DNA from 4 places in the Parabacteroides sp. 20_3 genome. Region 1 is predicted to be linked to each of the others. Evidence: riboswitches for the same ligand, from Rfam matches in the RefSeq annotation. Region 1 holds a riboswitch; each other region holds the start of a gene.
What was found. A riboswitch is a leader RNA that binds a small molecule or an ion and turns the genes downstream of it on or off. The one in region 1 is predicted to bind cobalamin.
Positions count from the first base shown of each region.

Region 2: another riboswitch for cobalamin. It lies ahead of ACESPU_RS04035 (ABC transporter substrate-binding protein); the one in region 1 lies ahead of ACESPU_RS16865 (Ig-like domain-containing protein).
Region 3: another riboswitch for cobalamin. It lies ahead of ACESPU_RS10365 (porin family protein); the one in region 1 lies ahead of ACESPU_RS16865 (Ig-like domain-containing protein).
Region 4: another riboswitch for cobalamin. It lies ahead of ACESPU_RS00200 (sirohydrochlorin cobaltochelatase); the one in region 1 lies ahead of ACESPU_RS16865 (Ig-like domain-containing protein).

Region 1 is NZ_CAXSNO010000008.1:208,723-211,903, forward strand. Features, by position in the region: gene ACESPU_RS16855 (PepSY domain-containing protein) at 1-534, shown strand, start outside; gene fldA (flavodoxin FldA) at 649-1,158, opposite strand; cobalamin riboswitch at 1,330-1,533, shown strand; gene ACESPU_RS16865 (Ig-like domain-containing protein) at 1,740-3,181, shown strand, end outside.
Region 2 is NZ_CAXSNO010000002.1:46,427-49,607, forward strand. Features, by position in the region: gene ACESPU_RS04030 (iron ABC transporter permease) at 1-646, opposite strand, end outside; gene ACESPU_RS04035 (ABC transporter substrate-binding protein) at 656-1,819, opposite strand; cobalamin riboswitch at 1,882-2,081, opposite strand; gene ACESPU_RS04040 (precorrin-2 C(20)-methyltransferase) at 2,148-2,852, shown strand; gene ACESPU_RS04045 (hypothetical protein) at 2,901-3,181, opposite strand, start outside.
Region 3 is NZ_CAXSNO010000004.1:280,662-283,842, reverse strand. Features, by position in the region: gene scpA (methylmalonyl-CoA mutase) at 1-202, shown strand, start outside; gene coaW (type II pantothenate kinase) at 332-1,186, shown strand; cobalamin riboswitch at 1,206-1,409, shown strand; gene ACESPU_RS10365 (porin family protein) at 1,701-2,309, shown strand; gene priA (primosomal protein N') at 2,397-3,181, shown strand, end outside.
Region 4 is NZ_CAXSNO010000001.1:49,286-52,466, reverse strand. Features, by position in the region: gene aspT (aspartate-alanine antiporter) at 1-1,115, opposite strand, end outside; cobalamin riboswitch at 1,202-1,399, shown strand; gene ACESPU_RS00200 (sirohydrochlorin cobaltochelatase) at 1,527-2,444, shown strand; gene ACESPU_RS00195 (TonB-dependent siderophore receptor) at 2,457-3,181, shown strand, end outside.

The DNA of each region.
Region 1 (3,181 bases):
GTCTCCGGGGGATTCTATGCGGCATTGCTCCTGCTTATCTTAGCGTTAACCGGATTAACATGGTCGTTTGGTTGGTATCGAAATGCCTTTTATAGTGTCTTCGGTATTAGTGCAAACCCGCCTCAAGCGCATCATGCTCCAGCTTCTTCCGGCGCGAAGAAACCCGCGAAGAAAAAGACGGATTACACACAATGGGCTGAGGTGTTATCGGCATTGAAAAGCCATTATCCGGACTTTAACTCAATCACGATCCAAGATGGCTCCGCTACGGTTTCTACGGCCCGTTATGGGAATACAAGAGGAAGCGACCGTTACTCCTTTGATCCTGCTACGGGTGAGATTACGGAAGTCCAATTATATAAAGATCTCCCAAAATCGGGGAAGATAAGAGGATGGATTTATTCCGTACACGTCGGCTCGTGGGGGGGAATGACTACCCGTATATTGACTTGCTTAGTTTCCTTGTTGGGGACGATCTTCGCGATAACCGGCTATTATTTTTGGATAAAGAAACAATTCAGGAAACTGAGATGAAAAGAAAGAGGTATGTTTGACCCACATACCTCTTCATAAATCTAAACCAATCAAGTTGAATACGCAAACGTTGTAATATTAAGGTTAAACAGTTATGTATGTAAAAGTGTGCGTCTATTCAATTCCTTCTTTCCTTATAGATGCCAACCACTGGTCGATCCGCCCTTCTGTTTGATCGTCTTCATTCATTTCATCCAGAGGAAGTCCGACGAACATACCGTTTATGCAGGCGGTGGAACTGTCAAATGAATATCCCGAGGCATCTACAGCGCCGATGAACTTGCAACCTGTATTTCGCAGGTCGGAATAGATCGTACCGATGGCGTCACAGAAAGTGTCGCTAAAAGAGGCTGAGTCTCCGCAACCGAATAATGCGACGGTTTTCTCACTTAAGTCCAGCTTTTTCAGCTTCCCTAGATAACTATCCCAATCATCTTGCAAATCTCCGGCGCCCCAAGTGGAACAGCCCAATAACAAGATTTCATAAGGCGCTACATCAGCGGGAGAAGCGTTAGATACGTCATGAATATCTTTGTCTTCCACACCCAGCTTCTCTGCGATACGTTTCGCGATCCCTTCCGTCGTTCCTGTAGACGAGCCGTAGAATATTCCTATAGTCTTCATTTCTATTTGTTTTTATAGTTTAATAACGAAGACAAATATCCGATATCTTATTAGTCTCGGCAATACCTACAAATATGTATTTTGAGGGTTGCGAATACCCACGAATGGCCAGCGATGGTTGAGGGAATAAAGGTTTTGATAAAATTGTGTATATTTTGAATTGTTTTTTTATAAATTTGCCATCGTATTGGTTCGCCTACCCTATTCAGGTACGGCGATTAAAAGGGAATCAGGTGAGAAACCTGGACAGTCCCGCTGCTGTAAGCTCCAAAAAAGCTTTAGACATCAACTCATTGCCACTGTTTCCGGAAGGAACGGGAAGGAAGTTCTAAAGTGGAGTAAGTCAGAAGACCTGCCAATGCCGGATAACCGCCGCAATTTTACGCTACCGGGGTTTAGCGTATGATTCAAATATGGAATACAGAGAACATTGCTCTAAAGAGGTAATTTTGATAGGGTAAGTTATGCCGTAGTTCGTGGGGAACTATGGGTAATTTATTTTGTGTTAACCTGTTAAAGCCATGTCTTTTTATATCATTCAGTGTATTTGTTTTTTGGAGTTTTACATTAATATTATGCTTATGAGAAAGTTTTTATCTTTTTTCTTTGTAATGACTTTTTACGTAGTTGGAGCCTATGCGCAAGTATTGGTCCAAGGTCAACCGCATCCTTCCGCAAGGAATATCTCAACAAAGCAGGAGTCTCAGTTAAGAGCTGATGCCAGTTTTACTTTCGATGACATCCAATATTGGGTTGGTAACGGTAGCAATAAAGCCGCTTTAGTGATTGAATGGCATGATGGGAATCGCCCGGATGCCATGGTTTGGGGATATCGCTGGGATGGCGAGGCAACCGGACATGATATGATCGTGGCGATTGCTCAAGCAGATCCTCGATTGGTATTGCTCACCCAATACACTGGCTGGATGGGATATACGATCGATGGAATCGGGTATGGTGAAAGTAGACTTAATATTTCTTATGATCTAGAGGGAGCGAAGTCTGAGCCTAAAAATGCGTTTAAATTTGAACCTCCTATCACAAATCCGCTGTTGGGGCAAACTTCTCATCCAGAGCATCCGGCAGAGGATGTTGCGGCCGCCATTCGGCAAGGGGTTCAAACAGGAGTTATTTATCACCCGATAAATGCGGAAAGATATGGATATCCATCTTATGACTATGACTATTGGAGTTGTAGCAATGGCATTCATTGGCAAGCCGGTTGGTATTATGGCTATTGGAGTTATTTTGTGAGAAGTAGCCAAACCTCTAATTTTAGCTATTCTGGTTTAGGTGCGACAAGCCGTGTATTGACGGATGGTTGTTGGGATGCGTGGAGCTGGAATGGAAATATGAATACATCAGAAGGAACTCAGCCCGGGGATGTCTTTGTCGCTGCGACAATACCCTCTGGAGGTGGAGGGGATGAACCCGAGATCCCGGTGATACACGTAACATCCATTTCTCTCAATAAGTCTTCTTTGCGTTTACAAGCAGGAGCAAACGCAACCCTTGTAGCTAGTATCTCTCCTGTAAACGCTGATAATAAGCAGGTTATTTGGAGTAGTTCCGATACAGGCATAGCAACCGTAGAAAATGGGGTCGTAACAGGTGTCAAGCCCGGTGTGGTGAAAATAACAGCCCAATCGGTAGATGGCGGATATACCGCTGTTTGCGAGGTAACGATAACGGAAGTTGTTATTCCGGAAATAGATTTCAATGGTCTTGATGCTGTTTTAACTTTTCCGAAAGTAGAGGAAGCCACCTCTTATGAAGTTCGTGTTTATAGAAATGAGGATAGTGGTCATAAAAGAATCGCTACTTATGTAATCGATGCCGAAGGTAATATAATCACAGAATTAAGAGCGGTGAGCTTACAAGGCTCTTCTGGGAAAATTTTGGTTCCATTGAAAAATTTAGACATAGACGGTGTTTATACGATAGAGATACAGGTGCTGAATGGGTTGGATATAATAGATACCTATACAGTAGAAAAAATATCGAATCCAGTAAGTAATGAATA
Region 2 (3,181 bases), on a different contig from region 1:
GAGGGATCAAGACTGTCATAAGAATCACGAACAACGTCATCTGATTACCGGAAACACGGGCGAAACTACCCAATCCCCAAATCACGTATGCACGGATATCCTCCTCGACGCTAAAGAATTTAAGTACACCGATCACGGCGTTTGCCACGTAACCGATCATCACACCGATAATCAACAACGTGACATTTCCTTTTACCTTTTGGGAAACATACACGATCAGCGCCATCACGGATAAGGAACCGATCACGGCCGCTATCGATAAGGCGATCTCCCCCATAAAACCAAGTTTACTCAAGGCAACGCCCCCTAAACTACCGCTTAACAACACCACGAAAGCGACACCCATGCTCGCTCCCGAACTGATACCTAAGACCGAAGGTCCGGCCAATGGATTACGGAAAACGGTTTGCATCTGTAAGCCGCTGATGGATAAGCCTGCTCCCGCTACCAACGCTGTCAATGCCTGTGGTAGTCGGGATTTCCAGATAATATTCTGCCATGTAATAGGCTCATTTCCTGAATTCCAGATAATATGCCAAACCGATTGAAGAGGAATAGAGACTGACCCCAACACCAAATTCAAAAAGATTAGAACAAAAATAGCCGTGACAATCGCCAGCATCCATAGGGTATTTGAATGTCTCATCAGCGTTCCTTATTTAAGTCGAGAATAATAGACCGGCTCATGATCCGGTAATAAATCCGGATGAAAGATATGAAGCAAATCCGCTAGGACGATCTCCGGTTCTGTCGGCATACTCTCATAAAACGGCGTGTTCTTCATATTACAATAGATAATCCCTTTCTCCCGGAACGCACGGAAATCCGCATAACGAGGATCTTGCTCTTTCAATGCCTCATAGCTAAACGTTCCCGGGAAACTATTCACGATACGCCAGAAATCAGCATCGTCCGCTTGGTTATAGACCGTCTCGAAGTCTAATGTAACACCACCGGATCGCTCATCGTCTTTCAAGAAATAATCAGCGCCGGCATCCTTGAAAAGCTGTGCCAAGAAACTCTTTCCTCCTACGGCATACCAGTTTCCACCCCGTAACTCGCCACTAAAAACGATCGGACATTTTTTAACCTTGCCATCCGCCGTAAGTTCCTTTAATTCATTATACCTCTTCTCAATGGCGGCAAAACGCTCATTGCCCTCTTTCTCTACCCCTAACAACAAGCCTATGAACTTGATCCATTCAGCTTGTCCCAATGGCGTAGTCTCCTTATAACCCAAATGGGGAATCAAGGGGATACCCACGTCTTTCAGCGTCTCATAGCCTCCCCGCTTGAATGGCGATACAAGGATCAAATCAGGATTCATACTCATGATAACCTCGTTATCGAAATTTCCCTCTATACCGATCTTTGCGGTTTTACCTTCTTTCAGGCGTTCGTTCATCTCTTTATTGAACAAATGCCGTGTACTGGTAATCCCAACGACCTTATCCAAGGCACCCAATTTAATAAAATTCGATAATTGCAGGGAAGTCATACAGATAACGCTTCGGATAGGAAGCTCTATCATCGTATAATCAACGGGAATCCCCGTGGGTTTCGAACCTCTTTTTACGAACGCATAATGAAACGTGGTGCTTTCCTCGTTTTGAGGATCTTGAATATCAGCCAAGACATATTGATCCGCATAGGTAAGCTTGAATCCTTGGGCGTATAAAGGCTTAACCTGCTCTTGCGAGAATGCGGATTGCTCTACGGAAGCCGTCTTCCCTATTTCTCCTTTTTCACGGATACCTGAAGTACATGATAAAGTCAATACCGATAAAAGCAAGCATCCACCCGCTATAAACTTATTCATAATCCTTGTTTAATTGACAGTTGATCATTGACAGTTACTCTCGTCCTGCTCCACGGGACAGCAACATTTATTTATGAACCGGCAGGTCTTCTGACTTACTTCCATTCTGGACGCCTTCCCGATTACGAAACCAGTGGCCAAGGTATTGTCCGAATGTTTAGAAGTTCACAGCAGCGTGGTCTGTCCGGGATTCTCACCCGGTTCCCTTTTAATCCGCCTCCCGGAAAAAGAGATAAGCGGAGCCTATTACAGCGACAAAAGTAGTAAGAATATTTGTATACATCCGCAATTTTAAGGACTTTTGCGTTTCAAATAAAAACAGATACACATGAATCATCCTATTCACTTCGTCTCATTAGGTCCCGGTGATCCGGAATTAATTACGCTGAAAGGGCTTAAAACATTACAAAAGGCTGATATTATCTATTGTCCTGCTACACAAGGCAAGCATGGAATCATATCTCGGGCGACGGATATATTGAAAGCTATTGAGGTAGACGAATCCTTGATCCATCCGTTTATTTTGCCAATGAGTAAGGAACGGACAGATGCGTTAAACGCTTATAACGAATTGTTTCTGGATGCCCAAGCTGAATATTTGAAAGGAAAACAAATCGTGATCGTCGCCGAGGGAGACGCTGGTTTTTATTCATCTATACAATATGTATACGATAAATTCGAGGAAGCAGGAATCCCGGTCGATCGAATCGCAGGAATTCCGGCATTTATAGCGGCAGGTGCCTTGGCCGGGATACATATCGTAAAACAAGAGGAGCAAATTAACGTAATCCCCGGGACTGCGTCGTTCGATGAACTTTCGGCAAAAATAGAAAATGGAATGATCATCGTCATCATGAAATTACCGGGTTGCCAAGAGGCTATTCATACTTGTATCCGGCAGTATGCGGATAAGGCGGTTTTTCATTATTTCGAGAATGTTGGAACAGGAAAAGAATATTATACTACTGATATCACCACTATACATTCCAAGGATTTCCCCTATTTCTCCCTACTGATTATCCAACCTCGCTAAAAGAAGAAGGCTGCCCGGAGAGTAACCAAACCCGGACAGCCCATCTTATTACGCTACATGCAATATATGCTTAAGCTGATCGATATGGAAACGAAGTGTATCCATATAAGGTTTCACTGAATTATGATACATGATCGCTTTTGCGTGCATATCTTCCAACTCGCTTACTTTACGGTTCGCCTCACGCATTTTACAAGCGTTGTAGCGAATACCCGATACATGTCCTTTGATATCCTCGATCGCTTGGTTTCCCCGGTTGAAGATAGACTCTGCTTCTTCCGGAGCGTATACCGTATAGGCTTGGGCAACGTCATCCAGTAATGCCTGTT
Region 3 (3,181 bases), on a different contig from region 1:
TGGTCATAAGACGTTGGTTCCGCAGGTTATCGAGGAGTTGAAGAAACTAGGTCGTGAGGACATCATCGTTATTGCTGGAGGTGTAATCCCGGCTCAAGACTATGATTTCTTGTATAAGGCTGGCGTTGCCGCTATCTTTGGCCCGGGTACTTCCGTATCGAAGGCAGCTTGCCAGATCCTTGAGATCTTGTTAGGCGAATAAATGGAGTTTAGACCTTACGGTTTTTAAATAAAGAGAGGCTGGACAATTGATTTTGTCCGGCCTTTTTTAGTATTGTATGCGGGTTTATGTACTTTTGTAGCGATTATTCAATTAAAAAGGGAAAGAATCATGGGAATCGTTATAGGTATAGATGTGGGAGGTAGCACGACCAAGATCGTCGGCGTGGAGGATAAGAAGATCAAGAACCCGATGTTCGTGAAAGCTACCGATCCGGTAACCTCTTTATTCGGGGCCTTCGGTAAATATATTTATGATAATAACATCTCGCTCTCGAATATAGAGAAAGTGATCTTGACAGGTGTAGGTAGTGCTTATATCGATCAACCTTTATATGGCTTACCAACTGCGAAGACGGATGAGTTCCTTGCGAATGGGCTAGGGGCGCAATATAATACGGGACTGGACAGTCTATTGGTGGTCAGCATGGGAACGGGTACCTCCTTTGTCAAGGTACAAGGCTCCACGATCGAGCATATCGGGGGATTGGGTATCGGTGGCGGAACAATCCTCGGCTTGTCTAAGCTATTATTGAAAACGCATGACTTTCACCAAATAGCGTCTTTGGCCGAGCACGGTTCCTTGAATGATATCGACTTGCATATCCGGGATATTACGCCGCATCCGCTACCCGGCCTGCCGCTGGACGTGACAGCCTCTATTTTCGGAAAAGCGGACGCGAACGCTAAGGTTGAGGATATCGCTCTCGGTATCGTTCATATGGTCTTGCAGACCATCGGACAAGGAGCTGTTTTCGCCTCGTTAAATGGCGATATCAAGAATATCGTATTGATCGGTAACCTGACTCGCTTGCCACAATGCCCGGATATTTTCCCCCGTCTGGAGGAGATGTGCGATGTCCATTTCAAGATACCGGAGTATGCCGAGTATCGCACGGCTATCGGGGCGGCTTTATGCTATATCAGGAACCGGGAATATAAGGATATTTTTTGTGGAAAGTGTTAGGCTACATCAAAACTTTATGTATCTTTGCTACATGCTTTGTTCCCTTTCGGCAATCGCCGGATAGGGATTAAAAGGGAATCGGGTGAGAATCCCGGACAGTCCCGCTGCTGTAAGCTTCATAAACGGGTTGAGCAATACTGTTGCCACTGTTCATTCAAGTGAATGGGAAGGCGCTTAAGACCGGAAGTAAGTCAGAAGACCTGCAAGGCGTGTATATTTTCGACGGCTTCGAGGAAAGGCCGGAAGAGAACGCAAGAACCGTATCCGGTTTTTACTATTCTTTATCCAAGGTTTTCTTATCAAGTCGTCTCATGGTTTCGGATAATTATTTTGCCATAATAATTAGGGAAAGAAGCATGAATCTGACCGACGGGATGAGCTCCGTGTGTAAGATGCATGCTTTCTTTGCGTTTAAAGGACTGGGGTATTCCGTGAACACTCTATAGAGAATATTTGTTTATTATTAGAAAAGTGCGTTTATTTGCAACGAGTAATTAACAAAAGAAGTATGAATATGAAGAAAATTGTGGGACTTGTTATGGTTGCCTTGCTAGCGTTGATGGCGCTTCCGGCGAACGCTCAGCTTAAATTCGGTATCAAGGGAGGTGTGAATATATCGTCTGTTCATTTCAACTCGGACGTGTTGAAAGCGGATAATGTAACCGGCTTTCAAGTGGGTCCGATGATCGAGACGACCTTACCGTTGGTCGGTGTCGGGATCGATGCGGCGGTGTTGTATTCGCAAAAAGGTTTGGAGACGACCTCGGCTGGCGGGGTTAAGACTTCGATGAAGACGGATTATATCGATGTTCCGGTCAACTTGAAATGGAAATTCGGTTTACCGATCGTCAAGGCGTATTTGGCAGCCGGTCCGTATATCGGTTTCCGTGTAGGCGGTGATAAATTTTGGGATATCCCGGGTTCCGTAGCGGATCAGGTGAAGGCGAAGAATTTCAGCGCAGGTTTTAACTTCGGTGCCGGCGTGGAACTGATCAGTCACTTGCAGGTGGGTTTCAATTATGGTCTGGGACTGACTGATAACTATAGCATTGAGAAGGTGAACCTCTCCGACGGTGCCGGAAAGAACCGTGGATGGTCTATCACGGCAGCGATCTTGTTCTAAATAGGTGAAAATAAAATGAGAGAGGCTGGGCTTTAGAAGTCCGGCCTTTTTTGTTATTTTTGGGCTCGTAATGAAACACCTGTTTGAATGAAATACGCGGACGTCATACTTCCCCTTCCTTTGGAGAATAGCTATACCTATCGGATACCCGAAGATCTGGAGAGAGCCGTGATTCCCGGTTGCCGGGTGATCGTGCATTTCGGGAAGAAACGATATTATACGGCTATCGTCATGGAGGTACACGACCGGGAACCGGTATCCGATTTTGAGACGAAGGAGATCTACGCTTTGCTGGATGCCACGCCGGTGCTCCGCCGTCCGCAACTCCGTTTCTGGAAATGGATATCTTCTTATTATATATGTAAGCTGGGCGACGTGTATAAGGCGGCCTTGCCTTCCGGCTTAAAGTTGGAAAGCGAGACGGCGGTTACTTATAATGAGGATTTCGAGGCCACCGCCCCCTTGCGCCCGAACGAGCAAGCGGTACTGGATGCCTTTAGCGGGGTTTTGAAATTGACGATCTCGGAGTTGGAGAAGAAGACCGGTCTCCGAAATGTTGTCCCGATCGTCTCTTCCTTGATGGTGAAAGGGGCGGTCGAGGTGAGCGAGGAGCTAAAGCGAGGATTCGTTCCAAAGACACAGGCGTTTATCCGTTTGGCCGAGGCTTACCGGGATGAGACGAAATTACAGGCGGTGTTCGAGGATTTGAAACGAGCGAAGAAGCAAGAGCTTCTGTTGGTCAGCTTCTTGGATTTAAGCCATACGTTAAATCCTGCTTTATCGAAGGAGCTTTCCAAGAAAGAGCTATTGGAACGCAGTGGTTATACCTCTGCGGTATTGGAGGGTCTGCTGAAACGGGGTATCTTGGAGAG
Region 4 (3,181 bases), on a different contig from region 1:
ACCTCTGATTTCATGCCTACCAATTCCAGCATATCACCGGAATCTATCACCGTAGCGGCCAAGACCGGGATATTGATACCCGCGCGCCTTACGGACTTGATGCTAACACCATGCATGAACGATTGATTGCGTAAATAGCAGATCTTTTTCCCCACGTATTCCTTATGGATCACTAGTACGGGTAACGTCTCTGCCGGAAAATCAAGCAATTCAATGTCATTGACCTCGTCGCCAATCCAGTTCTCCTCTCCGATCACGAATTCCCGGCGACCGCTTAGAACAACCTCATTTCCGGTATGTAAAACCAAATCCGGTTTAACATCGGTTACTACATTATTAATACGGACACGCTCCACGAACAAATGCCGTCCCAATTGGTCTAAATATACCTCCAACTGCTTTACGCTTTTGCCATCCTTGAACCATTCATTACTAATCTTATAGGCCCGGAAAGTTACCGGACGGGCGGCTGGCATAAAGCCCGGTTGCTCGCTCTCGTCGTTATTTCCCATTTTAGCCTCTAGCTCTTTACACGCTTTTTTCACGTAGTCGAGTCCTCCTAAAAGACGTGGCCCGATATCACTCACTAACCATGCGGATCCTGCCGTACCGAAAATATAAGTTACCGCATAGGCCACGGGCATTACATTTACCATAGCACTTTTATCCGTATCGCTAATATTCATCTGTCCGATCGTATCTTCGGCAACTCCTAATACTGCCGACATCGTCTGGGAGCCCGCCAATAATCCTGCGGCCTCGCCTGCGTTATATCCCATAAGTTTCGCTAACAAAAAAGGAGCGATCAAACAAAATATACACATGACGGCGGCGAAAAGCATTTGAGGAAGACCTTCCTTTTTCAATCCCCGGAAGAACTGTGGCCCAACGCTATATCCTACAGCGAAGAGGAACATCAAGAAAAAGACGGACTTTAACGGTCCGCTTATATCGATTTTTAATTGCCCGATCAATACACCGACCAATAATACGCTGGTAACCGTTCCCAGCGTGAACTTCTTTATCTTAAACTTGCCAATCCAGAAACCGAGAGCTAAGGTTATGAAAATAGCTAGCTCCGGATAATGTTGAAGTAAATTAGTTATCCATTCCATATCTATTTATTTGATGTTAAACAAAAAAGATGCTATTGGAACAGGGATTCTTTGAAAGATGTTGTTACTTTTCGGGATTATTTATATAAATTTGCGACCGCTTAGGTGATAGAGTTTGTCTACCGACAACTCTATAAAAGGGAATCCGGTTAGAATCCGGAACAGTGCCCGCTACTGTGAAGCTCTTGAAAAGGAAAGCGTTCTGCTATGCCACTGTCTTAAGAAAGATGGGAAGGTTGCTTTCCGAGCCAGTCAGGAAACCTGCCAAGCGAAGTAATGATTAATTCCTCCCGGGGTTAGGAGCAATTAAGAGGATAGAAATATCACCTATATCTAAAAGATGTTGGAGACGGAATAATACGTTGTCTCCGTGGGATTGATATGTAATCTAATTATTAATATATTCATATGATGAGGAAACACTTACTATCTTTCTTCCTGCTGGTCATCAGCCTAGTTTGTCGTGCGCACGATGGCGAGAATTTTGTAGCATCCGATTTATTCGCCTCTTTACAACCGGGCGATAAGGCCGCTTTATTGATGGTACATTTTGGAACAACCCATGATGATACCCGTGCCTTGACAATCGACGCGATCAATCAAAAAGCGAAAGAAGCTTTCAAAGATGTTGAGTTGCGTGAGGCATGGACTTCTCGCATTGTAATGCGCCGCTTAAAAGCTCGTGGCATAGAGAAACTAAACCCGATCGAAGCCTTGGAAAAGTTAAAGGCTGATGGTTATACGCACATCTTGATCCAATCCACGAATATAATCGAAGGTATCGAGATGGAATCCTTACGTAAAGACGTTGCCGCCATGAAGTCTTCTTTCAAGGAAATCCGAATCGGCAATCCCCTATTGTATACGCCGGAAGATTATGAGGCAGTAATCGCTGCTATCATAAAAAATGGGGCGAAGGAAGGCGCTACATTATTAGTAGGTCATGGCACTTATACTCCAGCAACGGCCCAATATGCCATGTTGGATTATATGTTGAAGGAGAAGGGGTTCAAGAATTATTCCGTAGGAACTATTGAAGGTTATCCTTCTTTTGATACGATGGAAGCTCAAGTAAAAGCCAATGGTACGAAGAAAGTCGTGTTAATGCCATTTATGTTTGTCGCTGGAGACCATGCGAAAAACGATATCGCCGGTGATTGGAAAGAGGAACTGGAAAAGAAAGGCTACGAGGTAAGCGTATTTATGGAAGGTCTGGGACAGAATCCGGATATTCAGAAGATTTTCATCGAGCACGCCCGTTTTATGGCTAAACATAAGATGATTGATATCGTCGACAAGAAAAAAGCTTATGCGGTAGAAAAGGACTAATATGCTAAATACATGAAAAGAGTTTTGACAATCTTACCGTTGACAGCCTTATGTATCAGTACGATGCAGGCACAACACAAGAATGAGTACACGAATTTCGCCGATACGACATTCAATATTCAAGAAGTCGTAGCGACCGCCGCACGCAAGCCACGTCCACAAATCACGAAGTTGGACGTACCTATGAAATATCTTCCTATTTCAATTAATAGCATTACGGCGAGTAGTTTGGAGTTGCGAGGTATCCGTAATATCCAAGATGCGGTACGCTTTATGCCGGGCGTACGATTCCAAACATCTTATGGCGCATTTCAACAATTGTCGATCCGTGGTTTCGATCATTCTATCATGATGATAGACGGTATCCGCGATGAACGTTCGGCAATAAACAACTCTTATCCCGTACCCGATCTATCCTGTATCGAGTCTATTGAATTATTAAAGGGACCGGCTTCTGTACTTTACGGACATTCAGCCGTAGGTGGAACCTTGAATATCGTTCGTAAATCCCCGTCAGAGAAACAGAGCGTTAATGCTCGATTGGCCTACGGTAGTTACGAGAATAAAGAGGCGACACTTGGCATGGGCGGTAAATTGGTCGGTCCGGTCAATTATTACGCCAATGTCAACTTTTCCGATCAAGAGGGCTGGCGTGATAATGGCAACCGTCGCTTTTCCGGTTATCTGGCATTGCAAGCTAAAATGACGGAACGTGACATATTAGATGTTCGCGGAGG